Regions from separate parts of the Mesobacillus stamsii genome, predicted to be linked through region 2. Evidence: predicted binding sites of a transcription regulator. Region 2 holds the regulator's gene; the other holds the start of a gene.
What was found. Region 2 encodes CtsR, which represses protease genes until heat stress. Its sites were predicted from a motif close to ATGGTCAATAAAGGTCAAACA; they were not measured.

Region 1: the regulator CtsR is predicted to act here: its motif matches at 2,640-2,660, upstream of J2S25_RS08425 (ATP-dependent Clp protease ATP-binding subunit).

Annotation. Positions count from the first base shown of each region.
Region 1 is NZ_JAUSUN010000008.1:21,414-27,668, reverse strand. It holds gene J2S25_RS08430 (M3 family oligoendopeptidase) at 1-127, shown strand, start outside; gene J2S25_RS08425 (ATP-dependent Clp protease ATP-binding subunit) at 405-2,555, opposite strand; gene J2S25_RS08420 (YkvI family membrane protein) at 2,832-3,881, shown strand; gene J2S25_RS08415 (DUF8580 domain-containing lipoprotein) at 3,909-4,568, opposite strand; gene J2S25_RS08410 (YkvS family protein) at 4,776-4,964, opposite strand; gene ykzS (protein YkzS) at 5,213-5,407, shown strand; gene J2S25_RS08400 (aspartyl-phosphate phosphatase Spo0E family protein) at 5,489-5,680, shown strand; gene J2S25_RS08395 (phosphocarrier protein HPr) at 5,974-6,240, shown strand; gene ptsP (phosphoenolpyruvate--protein phosphotransferase) at 6,240-6,255, shown strand, end outside.
Region 2 is NZ_JAUSUN010000047.1:1,390-7,644, forward strand. It holds gene J2S25_RS19310 (P-type ATPase actuator domain-containing protein) at 18-284, shown strand; gene J2S25_RS19315 (hypothetical protein) at 288-539, shown strand; gene J2S25_RS19320 (Crp/Fnr family transcriptional regulator) at 536-1,249, shown strand; gene J2S25_RS19325 (formate/nitrite transporter family protein) at 1,539-2,354, shown strand; gene J2S25_RS19330 (CtsR family transcriptional regulator) at 2,852-3,313, shown strand; gene mcsA (protein-arginine kinase activator protein McsA) at 3,339-3,890, shown strand; gene mcsB (protein-arginine kinase McsB) at 3,893-4,975, shown strand; gene clpC (ATP-dependent protease ATP-binding subunit ClpC) at 4,980-6,255, shown strand, end outside.

The sequences.
Region 1 (6,255 bases), on a different contig from region 2:
AAGCATGGCTTTTACTGAATTGGTGAAGGAAGCGAACTTGATTTCCCCATTCGAAGAAGGCTGTGTCGAGTCAGTAATTGACGAAATCGACAGCTGGCTAGATTCAGTCGACGACAGCGCACTGTAAAAACAAAGAAACAAAGAGAGTCCAAACTGCGCCAAACTTGATGGAAATCCAGTTTGGCGCAGTTTTTTTTGTTTAGGTCCTATCCCTTATTGGTGCCCGCTTTTTGATAATCAGAGGAAAAAAGGTCATCAATAAACATCGTTGGTGCCATTCCAAAACAAAAGCCCGCATTTTAGTGCGGGTTTCAAATTTTTACATGCTTCGTTCTTTGTTCATTTGTCTATTCCAGGTTTTAAAAAAACCCGAAGTTACAAAACCTCGGGCATACGATAAATACTTATTTTTGCTTGATGATAATCTCGTCCTTTTCCATGACTGCTTCCAACTGGTTTGCTTCTGGTGCTTCGAGGATGAAGTCTGCGATGGAATCCTCTAGTTGTTCCTGGATGGAACGACGCAGTGGACGGGCACCGAATGCTGGGTGGTATCCAAGCTCCGCAAGCTTTGCCTTCACTTCCATTGTCACTTCGAGGGTGATGTTCTGCTCTGCAAGTGTTTCTTTCAGTTCTGCTAGCATCAAGTCGACGATCTGGAGCAGATGTTGCTTCTCAAGAGACTTGAACTCAATGATACTGTCGAAGCGGTTCAGGAATTCTGGCTTGAAGAATCCTCCTAGTGAATCGAGAATGCTTGATTCATTGACAGCAGTATTTTGACCAAAGCCTACCTTGATGGTTTTGTGTCCGACACCTGCGTTGCTTGTCATAATGATGACGGTGTCTTTAAAGCTTACTGTTCGGCCTTGGCTGTCAGTTAGGCGGCCATCTTCGAGGATTTGCAGGAACATATGCTGTACATCTGGATGAGCTTTTTCAATCTCGTCCAGCAAAATGATGCTGTATGGGTTGCGGCGTACTTTTTCCGTCAGCTGGCCAGCTTCATCATGGCCTACATAGCCTGGAGGTGAACCAATCAGCTTGGAAACACTGTGTTTCTCCATATACTCACTCATGTCGAGACGCACCATTGCATCTTTTGAACCAAAGAGTTCCTCTGCCAAAGTCTTGGATAGTTCAGTCTTACCGACACCGGTAGGACCGACGAACAGGAATGAGCCGATTGGACGGTTCTTTGATTTCAGACCTGCCCGGCTACGGCGAATTGCTTTGGCCACTTTTTGCACAGCATCTTCCTGCCCGATGACTTTTCCATTCAGGTTGGCAACAAGATTTTTCATTTTTTCCTGCTCGTCTTCCTGAAGCCTGCCGACAGGAATGCCAGTTTTCTTCTCGATGATTTCCTGGATGTGCGTTACCTTGACTACAGGTCGCTCAGCATTGCCATTTTCACTGAGTGCTTTCTCAAGCTTCGCTTCCTCATCCCGGAGCTTGGCAGCAGTTTCATAGTCTTCCTGCTTTAAAGCTGCTTCCTTTTCCTTCGCAAGTTCAGCAAGGCGGCTTTCAGCATCATTAATATTTGGATAATCAGAAATCAAATTTAGCTTGGATCCTGCTTCATCCATCAGATCAATCGCTTTGTCTGGAAGGAAACGATCCTGGATGTATCGGTGAGAAAGCTGGACACATGCCTTGATGGCTTCATCGGCAAAAACTACCTGATGGAAATCCTCGTACTTGGTCTGGATTCCCTTTAAGATTTCGATTGCCTCATCGACAGTTGGTTCTAATACATGGACAGGCTGGAATCGTCTTTCTAAAGCTGCATCTTTTTCAATTTTGCGGTATTCCTTCAGGGTTGTTGCACCGATTACTTGAAGTTCGCCGCGGGCAAGCGCTGGCTTCAGGATATTGCCTGCATCCATAGAACCTTCCGCAGAGCCTGCACCTACAAGCTGGTGAATTTCATCAATGAAAAGAATGATGTTTTTGCGTGCCTGCAATTCAGAAATCAATTGCTTCATTCGTTCCTCGAATTGACCACGGATTCCGGTGTTCGATACGAGGGAAGCGACATCCAATAGATAAACTTCTTTATTCTTCAGTTTTTCTGGCACATCAGCCTCGACAATCTTCAAGGCAAGGCCTTCAGCAATTGCAGTTTTTCCTACACCGGGTTCACCGATGAGCACAGGGTTGTTTTTATTTCTTCTATTTAAAATTTCAATCACACGTTTTACTTCTTCATCCCGACCAATAACGGGATCAATCAAGCCAGTCTTGGCGATTTGAGTCAGGTTTCTGCCAAATTGGTCAATCAAGCCGTTCCCGCCGCTGGCTGTCTTGGGGGCAGCAGCAGATGGATTGAAAGGTGCCTGATTCATATTCCCAGAGAACTGTTTGAACATATCATTAAACGGTGAACCGCCAAGTCCGGTAAATCCGGACATCGGGCTGCCAAATGTGGCACCTAATTTTTCTTTCTCTTTTTGGTAGCAGTCTTCACAGAGCATTAAATGCTTCTGGTTCCCATTAACATTTACCTTTAATTGAATATTTGCATGTTTTTCCTGGCAAATTTGGCAAAGCATTTAAATTCCTCCTTCAAATTTTTCATTTAAAAAACCAAAGATGAAGTTGACTTTGACTATCTTTGATCAATTTATTTATAGTATACTTTGACCTTCTTTGACTTTCAAGAGTTTTGCCTGGGGAATTTCTTAGTAATTTTTGGTCATAAATGGTTTTTCTTTATTTGAATGCTTCCTATTACTGTCGATTCCAAATAGCCATAATTTGCCCATTAAAAAAGCTCGTCATGGTTTGTCTTTTCCAACATATATTGAAAAAGAGAGAGGGGGAACGCTTTGAAAACGAATTGGGGTGCTGCCTTTCAAATCGCTGCAGTTTATGTCGGCACAGTGGTGGGAGCTGGCTTTGCGACCGGGAGGGAAATCGTTGAATTTTTTTCCCGTTTTGGCATTTTTGGACTGCTTGGAGTCTTCATCGCTGGTTCCATTCTTACTTATATGGGGTCTAAATTGATGCGCATGGCAGCATCGATCGGGGCTCATTCGTATGAAGAAATGAATGTGCATTTATTCGGGCGATTTTTTGGAAGAATCATTAATGTATTGATGCTGTTCATGCTTCTTGGTGTGTGTGCCGTTATGCTTTCTGGGGCTGGAGCGGTATTTGAGGAACAGCTTGGTTTAACGAAATCGCTAGGAATTCTTGTAACGATTGCCTTGTCACTTGGTGTGATGATCGTAGGCCTAAAGGGTGTTTTTGCCGTTAACACCTTTGTCGTTCCAATGATGATTTTGTTTAGTTTGATTTTATTTTCCCTTTCCGTTCGATTGCCTGGATTTTTCGAACAGATTGTTTATATTCCTTATGCAGAGGATGGATGGAAAGCGGTGATTGGTCCATTTTCCTATACCGCTCTAAACCTGTCACTTGCCCAGGCAGTGCTGGTGCCAGTTGCAGCCGAGATAAAGGACGATCAGACAGTTAAGTGGGGAGGGATTATTGGAGGCATTGCTTTGACAGTGATTTTGCTTTCAAGTCACTTGACTTTGATAATGCTTCCAGGATTTGATACATTCGCAATCCCGATGGCGGTAATCATGAAACAGCTGGCAGCCGGCCTTTATTGGATTTTTGTCTTAATTGTATATGGTGAGATTTTCACTTCTGTAATCGGCAATATTTATGGTCTCGAAAGACAGATTCAAAAGCATCTTAAACTTCCTAGCATGCTAATCGTCTCTTTTCTCTTCCTGATCTGTTATTTCATCAGCTTGATTGATTATGGAACACTGCTTTCGTTCCTGTATCCGGTATTCGGCTACATTAGCCTAGTATTTATGGTTTTACTGTGGATGAAACCTGTCCATTTACAAAAGCGACCATAAAAAAAGAAGGGGATTCCCCTTCTTTTTTTAATTTTGTTGTTTCATGATTGTCTTCGCCATTTGGATAAAGGCATCCCGATGGTCGGCACCTTCTTTTGTGAAGAGAGTTAGTTTTAGAGGCTGTTCTTCATTTTTAATAAGGTAGGTGGTAATATTGTCTGCTCCGTTTTTTGTTTCCATACCCCAAGCGTTGCTGAAAAATGCGTCGTCCGGCATTGCCGTTTCTTTTACCTCAGCTCCGGCAGCAGAAAGCTGTGCCTTGGCATTTTCTTCGGCCCTGGCCCATTCTGTATCTGCTGGAAGCAATTCGATCCTCATAAAGATACTGTCATCCTCAGTCAGCATTAGAACATCCTTGTTAGGTTCTTCTGCAGTCCATTCATATTCAGGCAAGACGTACATGGAGTAGTTTTGGTTATCGCTATTCTTAAGAAAGCCGGTTTGCTGTTTCTGTTCGCCGTTCAAAGTATAATCAAGGTTCTGTTCGAGGACCCGAATCGAACCTTCTTCCTTTTTCTTATCCTGTTCCGCTGCGGGCTGCTCTTCCTTTGAAGCTTCTGGCGCAGATGCCTGCTGTGATTCCGGTGTCTGGTTCGCCGTTTTATCAGACTCCGTAGCGGATCCACAGCCAGTGAGCAAAAGTGTTGATAAGCCGACGAATATGAATGGTTTTCTCCATTTGTTCATGCCGAATGTCCTCCTGTCATTTCATTTGCTGTTTTCTACCATACTAGACGAAAATAAAGAATCAATGTTACAATCCTTTATCAAAATAACATGGACAAGTATTTTCGGCAATAATGAAAAGTACCTACTAAACCAATTGCTGAAGAAATTCTTACAGGCTGGAAGGGCTTCCAAAAAAAGCAGCCAAGATTACTTTTCATTCGTATATTAATAGGCTGTTTCTTTTACAATTTTATAGTGTTTATGATTGATTACGGTCCGCTGGTCTAATTCCAAGTCTCTGAAATTGCTCATATAGGTTAAATCAACAATTACAGAATTTTCATTGACTTTTTCTACAACTCCCTGTAATCCTTGTTTGAATTCGACAACATTTCCAACTTCAGCTTTTATCATATAACTCGCTCCTTCGTCATAGTTCGAATTACTAACATTTTGCCTTAAAAATTTCGAGGCGTAAAGGAAAATCTGTTGTAAATTGTAAATGTTCACGAAATTTACAAATGTAAAAGTTAGAAAATTCAATTTTATAATTTATTATATAGAATAATAACCTTTTGAGCCAGGTTTGAATCAACCAAATTTGCAAAAGAAAAAATAGGAGATAAAATAGTTTTATCGATTTGTTGTAAGGAGTGTGAAATATGGACAAGGAACAGGCGGAGAGAATGCTTGAAAACTTGAAAAGCAGAGAGGTGGAAGAAATCTTTGTTGCTAAGCAAGACTTTATGGTTTTTCGTGAAGCAATTGTGAAGCGGGATGATTTTAAGCATTTCAGAGGAATAGCCCAAAGAGGCGGAGATGTTATTTATCGATATATGGATAAACCAAGGAGCTGAACTCAAGAGTCAGGAAGTTTTTCCTACCACTTTTAGGACAATGATAGTAAAATGGTAACATATACTGTGGGGTGAACGCAGATGGAAACTGTATGTTGCATTAATATAAAAGAAGAAATCGAACAAAAACGAAAAGAAATGATTTCTTTGGCAAAAGAAACCGGTTTTCACAGCGTTCAGACCATATCAGTAAGCCAGGAACTAGATCGGCTGTTAAATATGTTGCAGGAGGATGTGAATGCATTTTCAAAGCGCCGTATACGCGGCATATAACGAATATTCTTTTGTCAATATCGTTACAATGAAAACGTTTTATGCAAAAAAATGAAGAAAACCTTAAAAAAATAACGTTTTTTCGTTGTCTAATGATAGGGTGAAATGCTATTCTTTTGTGTGGGATGCCAATCCATGTTTACGAGGAAATGATTGGAAATTGTATATGGTGTGAATGAACAGCATAAATGGGTAGAATAGAAATATCATTTTGACCAGGAAGCATTTAGTTCGGAAGGCATCATGTATATCATCTAAACCATCTATTTTAATTTAAAGGAGATTGATCTAATATGTTACAAAAACAATTTAAGGTTGTTGCTGAAACAGGAATCCACGCTCGCCCTGCTACAGTACTTGTGCAGGCTGCAAGTAAGTTTGATTCAGAAATTCACTTAGAATATAAAGAAAAAAAGGTTAACCTTAAGTCTATCATGGGTGTAATGTCATTAGGAATCGGGCAAGGCGCTGAAATCGCGATCACTGCTGAAGGAAGCGACGAGCAAGATGCGTTAAATACACTTGAAGAAACACTTAAAAGAGAAGGTTTAGCAGAATAATGGGCTTTCTCCGAG
Region 2 (6,255 bases):
CTTCCTTAAAGGACTTAATGGATTTGGCACCACAGGAAGCAGTTGTCATCCGCAATGCCACTACCGTGACCATTCCCGCAGAGGAGGTTGCCAAGGGAGATACGGTCATCATTCGATCTGGAGGAAAGATTCCTGTTGACGGAAAAATCATCTCAGGCCAGGCTTCCATTAATGAATCAACGGTAACAGGAGAACCTGTTCCGAAGTTCAAACAGACCGATTCCCAAGTTTTCAGCGGAACAATTATAGATGACGGATATATAGAAATGATAGCGGAAAACTAAGAAATGGAAGAGTCATCAAAGGAAAAGGCAACTGTGCTACAAAACACCTATTTCGCCATTAGAATTGTACTCGTTTTGCTCTTAGGTGTATTAAAGGGTTCTGTCCATCTCGCATTAGGCATGTTTGTCCATGAAGCGAGCGTCTTGCTCGTCATCCTAAATGGAATCCGATTAATGAAATTTAAGTTTCGTGGCTTATCGAAAAGAGCAGCTTTTATCCAAGCGGCGCCACTGAAAAGGGAGCAATGTCAATGACCGAAAAGAAACATCAGAGTACTTTCTGCTGCCAACATTCAGGAGGAAATGATCAGGCATGTGTTTCACTCGTACCTATTTTTAATCATCTTGAAAATGACCAATTGAATGAAATTATGCAGACCGTTAAATCAGTTCGCTTTAACAAAGGCGAATTCATTTATACAGCCGACGATGAGGTGGACTCCCTATATATTGTAAGTGAAGGAAAAATTAAAATTTTCCACTTATCAGAATCAGGCAAAGAACTGCTCATACGCGTTTTACAACCCGGAGATTTCACTGGTGAACTTGCTCTATTTCAAGATTCCATCCATAAAGGATTTGCCCAAACGGTAATTGATACCCAAGTTTGTGTGATCAAGCGCTCTATTTTACAGGAGCTTTTACTGAAATACCCTTCCATTTCCTTAAAAATTTTAGCGGAATTTGCAAGTCGTCTTGAAAAATCCGAAAAACAAACCATCCGGTACGCAACGGAGAAAGTGGAAACCAGAATTGCCTTATACCTTGCTGAGTGTATGCACATCACCCCTGCTTCCAATGAGATAAAGCTTCCCGTCAGCTACAAAGATCTAGCATCCTACTTAGGCACAACCCCGGAGAGCATCAGCCGGACATTAACCCGCTTTGAGGAACAAGGTTTTATAAAAAAGGAAAAACAGCACGTGCTTGAAATCCTCGATTTAGACGGATTGCTTCTGGTTTAACTCCACATTATAGTTATAAGAGTCTTATCGAATGATAAGGCTCTTTTGACTGCAGCTGACTATTACTTGAATAATGTTTTTCAGCAGAGAACGCCTTAACATTTTCAAACTTTACCGGCCACAAACAAAATTATCCCAGCAAGATCATAAATTAGCGTGATTCCTGAATGAAACCGCTTTATTAATCGTTCAAAAATGTTCACACTGTTTTCGAGCGAAAATAAGGTAAAATGGAGGTATAAATTTATGTGATTAACTTCACAATCACTGAAACAAAAAGGAGTTCCTCATGGCCTATTTCAAACCTGAAAAAATAATGGAAATCACCATTGGAAACGGTGTAAAGAAAACTAAATATCCTCTGTTGCAAACATACATTCTCGGTTTCGAAGCAGGAGCGTTTATCGCATTGGGGTATCTGCTATATATCAGGATTACTGCCCCACTAATCGGGCCTTTGGAAGGGCTCAGCACCTTAATTGGCGCATCCGTGTTTCCCATCGGTCTTATTCTGACACTGCTCGCTGGCGGAGAGCTGCTGACGGGAAATATGATGACGGTGCCCCTTGCTAAGTTTGCCCACGAAATCAGTGCCGGCAAGGTTTTGAAAAACTGGACTCTGATCACTGTAAGCAATTTTTTCGGGGCGATTTTTATCGCCTATGTGTTTGGCCATTTGACCGGTCTTACGGAAACCGGAATCTTCCTTGAAAAAACCGTTCACATCGTCGAACATAAGTTAGATGCAACCTTTCTTGAAGCATTTCTGTCAGGTATCGGCTGTAATTGGCTTGTCGCAGCAGCCGTTTGGCTTTCCTACGGTGCAGAGGATATGGCTGGCAAGATTTTCGCTATCTGGTTCCCCACGATGGCCTTTGTGGCCATTGGCTTTCAGCACGTGGTTGCAAATATGTTTGTCATCCCAGCAGCAATATTTGCCGGCCATTTCACCTGGCTCGATTACCTCGATAATTTTGTGCCGGTGTTCCTTGGAAATGCGGTGGGTGGTACGATCTTTGTGGCGATGGCCTACTGGTTCGCCTATCAAAAGCAGGAAGGAAAACCGAACATTCAACCTGTACCCCTAAAGAAAGCCAAAATATGATTCGGAATTTTTAACGATTGATCTGGACTGAATTAATCACTTCCATTCAACACATGCCAATGATTCCAGAGAGAACATAGATATTTTTCCACAGCCTTTCTTGAATGCCGGTAAAAAAGCGTCTTTCACTCTCCGCTTCTGCCCTTCAGTTTGCCAGCCCTTTTATGAATCAGTCTTTCAATAGCGGAACCTGGCTTCTGTTGGATTGTCATTTTTCACGAAATACATAATCAGTTTGCCATTCATGAAAGGGATTCACGGCTTTTTCCATTTGCTGTAGATTTAGCACATTTTCGATCTAATGTGTGGTGTGTTGTTAAATGTGTCCCGATACGAGTTTCCACATGTTATAAAATGGGTATAATAACCAACACATCCTCATGTTTAGGCATACATTATTTTAACGAAAATAATTCAGGATGCATTCATTGCATTGAAAACAATTTTTTTATATAATTAAGGTCAAATATAGTCAAAGTCAGAATGGGGGAGGTTTAGTGAGGAATATATCGGACATCATCGAACATTACCTAAAACAGGTTTTAGAAATGAGCGATAAGGATATCGTGGAAATCAAGCGAAATGAAATCGCCGATAAATTTCAGTGCGTGCCGTCCCAGATCAATTATGTTATCAATACAAGGTTCACGATTGAAAGAGGCTATCTTGTTGAGAGCAAACGGGGTGGCGGTGGCTACATCCGGATCATCAAAGTCCAGGCTTATGATCATGCACATTTGATTGATGATTTACTGTCTTTGATTCAGTCACGAATTTCGCAAAGTAGCGCTGAGCATGTTATCTTCCGTCTTGTGGAGGAAGATGTGGTCACCGGCCGTGAGGCAAAGATCATGCTGAGCGTGCTCGATCGGTCCGTCCTGTATATAGAGCTGCCGCAGCGGGATGAGCTGAGAGCGAGAATGTTGAAGGCAATGCTAATGGCAATAAAATATAAATAATTATAAAAAAGCAAACAAAGAGGTGATGGCGTTGATTTGCCAAGAGTGCAATCAAAGGCCGGCTACACTGCACTTTACGAATTACTCAAATGGAGAAAAATCGGAGCTTCATTTGTGTGAACAGTGCGCCCAGGAAAAAGGGGAGTTGTTCATGATGAACAATGGTCCGGCTTTTTCGATCAATAGCTTGCTGGCTGGTTTATTGAATATGGAGCCTGCTTTTGAACAAAAGAAGGAAACGTTTAAGATGGATCAAGTATCTCAGTGTCCACAGTGTTCGATGACTTTTCCGCAGTTTGTGAAGATCGGCCGGTTTGGCTGTGCAACTTGTTACGATGCTTTTCGAGAGCAATTGACACCCATTGTCAGAAGGCTGCAGAGCGGAAATGAAACGCATAATGGAAAAATACCGAAAAGGATCGGCGGTGACCTTCATTTAAGGAAGACACTTGATCATTTAAAGCAAATTTTAAAGCACCAAATTTCAGAGGAAGAATTTGAGCAAGCTGCCGGAACGAGGGATCAGATCAGGGAACTCGAACGGAAATTATCTGCAAGTCAAGAGGGAGGGGAGTAGCATTGTCATTAGAGAAATTCATTAATCAGGCTGTTAGCTCCTGGATGAGCGATGATGGTCCTGATTCCGATATTATTCTAAGCTCTCGCATTCGCTTTGCACGAAACCTTGATGAATTTAATTTTCCTACCTTGTTTACTAATGGAGAGGCAGAGGCGGTTATTGGCACGATCATGGAACGTGCCAGCCAAACTTCTGCCGCTGGCTTTGGACAGCTTGAACTGATTAAAATGGCTGAGATTCCACCTTTGAAGAAAAGGGTTTTAGTTGAGAAGCATTTAATCAGCCCAAATCTAGCGGAAAATTCTGTTCATGGTGCAGTGCTCCTATCGGGAAATGAAAAAATCAGCATCATGATTAATGAAGAGGATCACATCCGAATTCAATGTTTGTTCCCAGGCTTCCAGCTGACGGAAGCTTTAAAGGCCGCCAATGAAATCGATGATTGGCTGGAAGGGTATGTGAATTATGCGTTTGATGAAAAATTCGGCTATTTGACGAGCTGTCCAACGAATGCAGGAACTGGCCTGAGAGCATCGGTAATGATGCACCTGCCAGGGCTCGTTTTAACGCAGCAAATGAATCGGATTGTACCGGCGATTAATCAGCTAGGTTTGGTGGTAAGAGGTATTTACGGAGAGGGCAGTGAAGCGTTAGGAAATATTTTTCAAATATCGAACCAAATCACACTTGGAAAATCAGAAGTCGATATTGTAGATGATTTGCAAAGTGTCGTCAGGCAGATAATATCTCAGGAAAGGTCGGCGCGGGAAGCATTAGCCCAAACTTCGAACATACAATTAGAAGATAGGGTGTTTCGCTCTTACGGAACGCTTGCCTACAGCAGAGTCATTGAGACAAAGGAAGCTGCTCGATGCCTGTCTGACTTAAGGCTTGGGATCGATATGGGGTATATTAAAAATATATCGAAATCCATTTTGAATGAATTGATGATTTTGACTCAGCCGGGCTTTTTGCAATCATATGCGGGAGGGCCGCTAAAACCGAATGAACGCGATATCCGCAGAGCTGCTTTAATAAGAGAACGATTGAAAATGGAGACAAAAGACGAGTTAGGAGGATGATCTTATGATGTTTGGACGATTTACAGAGAGAGCACAAAAGGTATTGGCTCTGGCACAGGAAGAGGCAATCCGCCTTGGACATAACAATATTGGTACAGAACACATCTTACTTGGTCTTGTTCGGGAAGGGGAGGGCATAGCAGCAAAAGCTCTTTACGGTCTCGGCCTTGGCGCTGAGAAGATTCAGACAGAAGTTGAAAACTTGATAGGCCGTGGCCAGGAAACGACGCAGACAATCCACTATACTCCTAGAGCCAAGAAGGTGATTGAACTTTCCATGGACGAGGCGAGAAAGCTTGGGCATTCTTATGTTGGCACAGAGCATATTCTCCTTGGTTTGATTCGGGAGGGAGAGGGCGTTGCAGCCAGAGTATTGAATAATCTTGGCGTCAGCCTCAATAAGGCCCGCCAACAGGTTCTGCAGCTGCTTGGCAGCAATGAAACAACCGGACAGCAGGGAGGCAATGCGACGAACGCCAATACCCCGACGCTAGATAGCTTGGCTAGGGATTTGACGGCTATTGCAAGAGAAGGAAGCCTGGACCCGGTTATTGGGCGAAGCAAGGAAATCCAGCGTGTCATTGAAGTTCTAAGCAGACGGACAAAAAACAATCCTGTATTGATCGGGGAACCTGGTGTCGGGAAAACAGCGATTGCAGAAGGCTTGGCACAGCAAATTGTCCATAATGAGATACCGGAGATCCTTCGTGACAAGCGTGTCATGACGCTTGATATGGGAACGGTTGTTGCGGGCACGAAATATCGCGGTGAGTTTGAGGACCGCTTAAAAAAGGTCATGGATGAAATCCGCCAAGCGGGAAATATTATTCTATTCATCGATGAACTTCACACGCTGATCGGTGCAGGTGGAGCGGAGGGTGCGATTGATGCTTCCAATATCCTTAAGCCTTCATTGGCTCGTGGAGAGCTGCAGTGTATCGGTGCAACCACGCTTGATGAATACCGTAAATACATCGAAAAGGATGCGGCACTAGAGCGACGTTTCCAGCCGATTACAGTGAATGAGCCAACTGCAGAGGAGTCAGTGCAGATTTTAAAAGGCCTTCGTGACCGCTATGAAGCTCACCACAGAGTATCAATCACAGATGAGGCAATCGAAGCGGCGGTAAAACTTTCAGATCGTTATATTTCAGACCGTTTCCTTCCAGATAAAGCGATTGACCTGATTGACGAAGCTGGTTCCAAGGTGCGACTCCGTTCTTATACAACACCGCCAAACCTTAAGGAACTTGAAGTGAAGCTTGAGGAAGTGCGCAAGG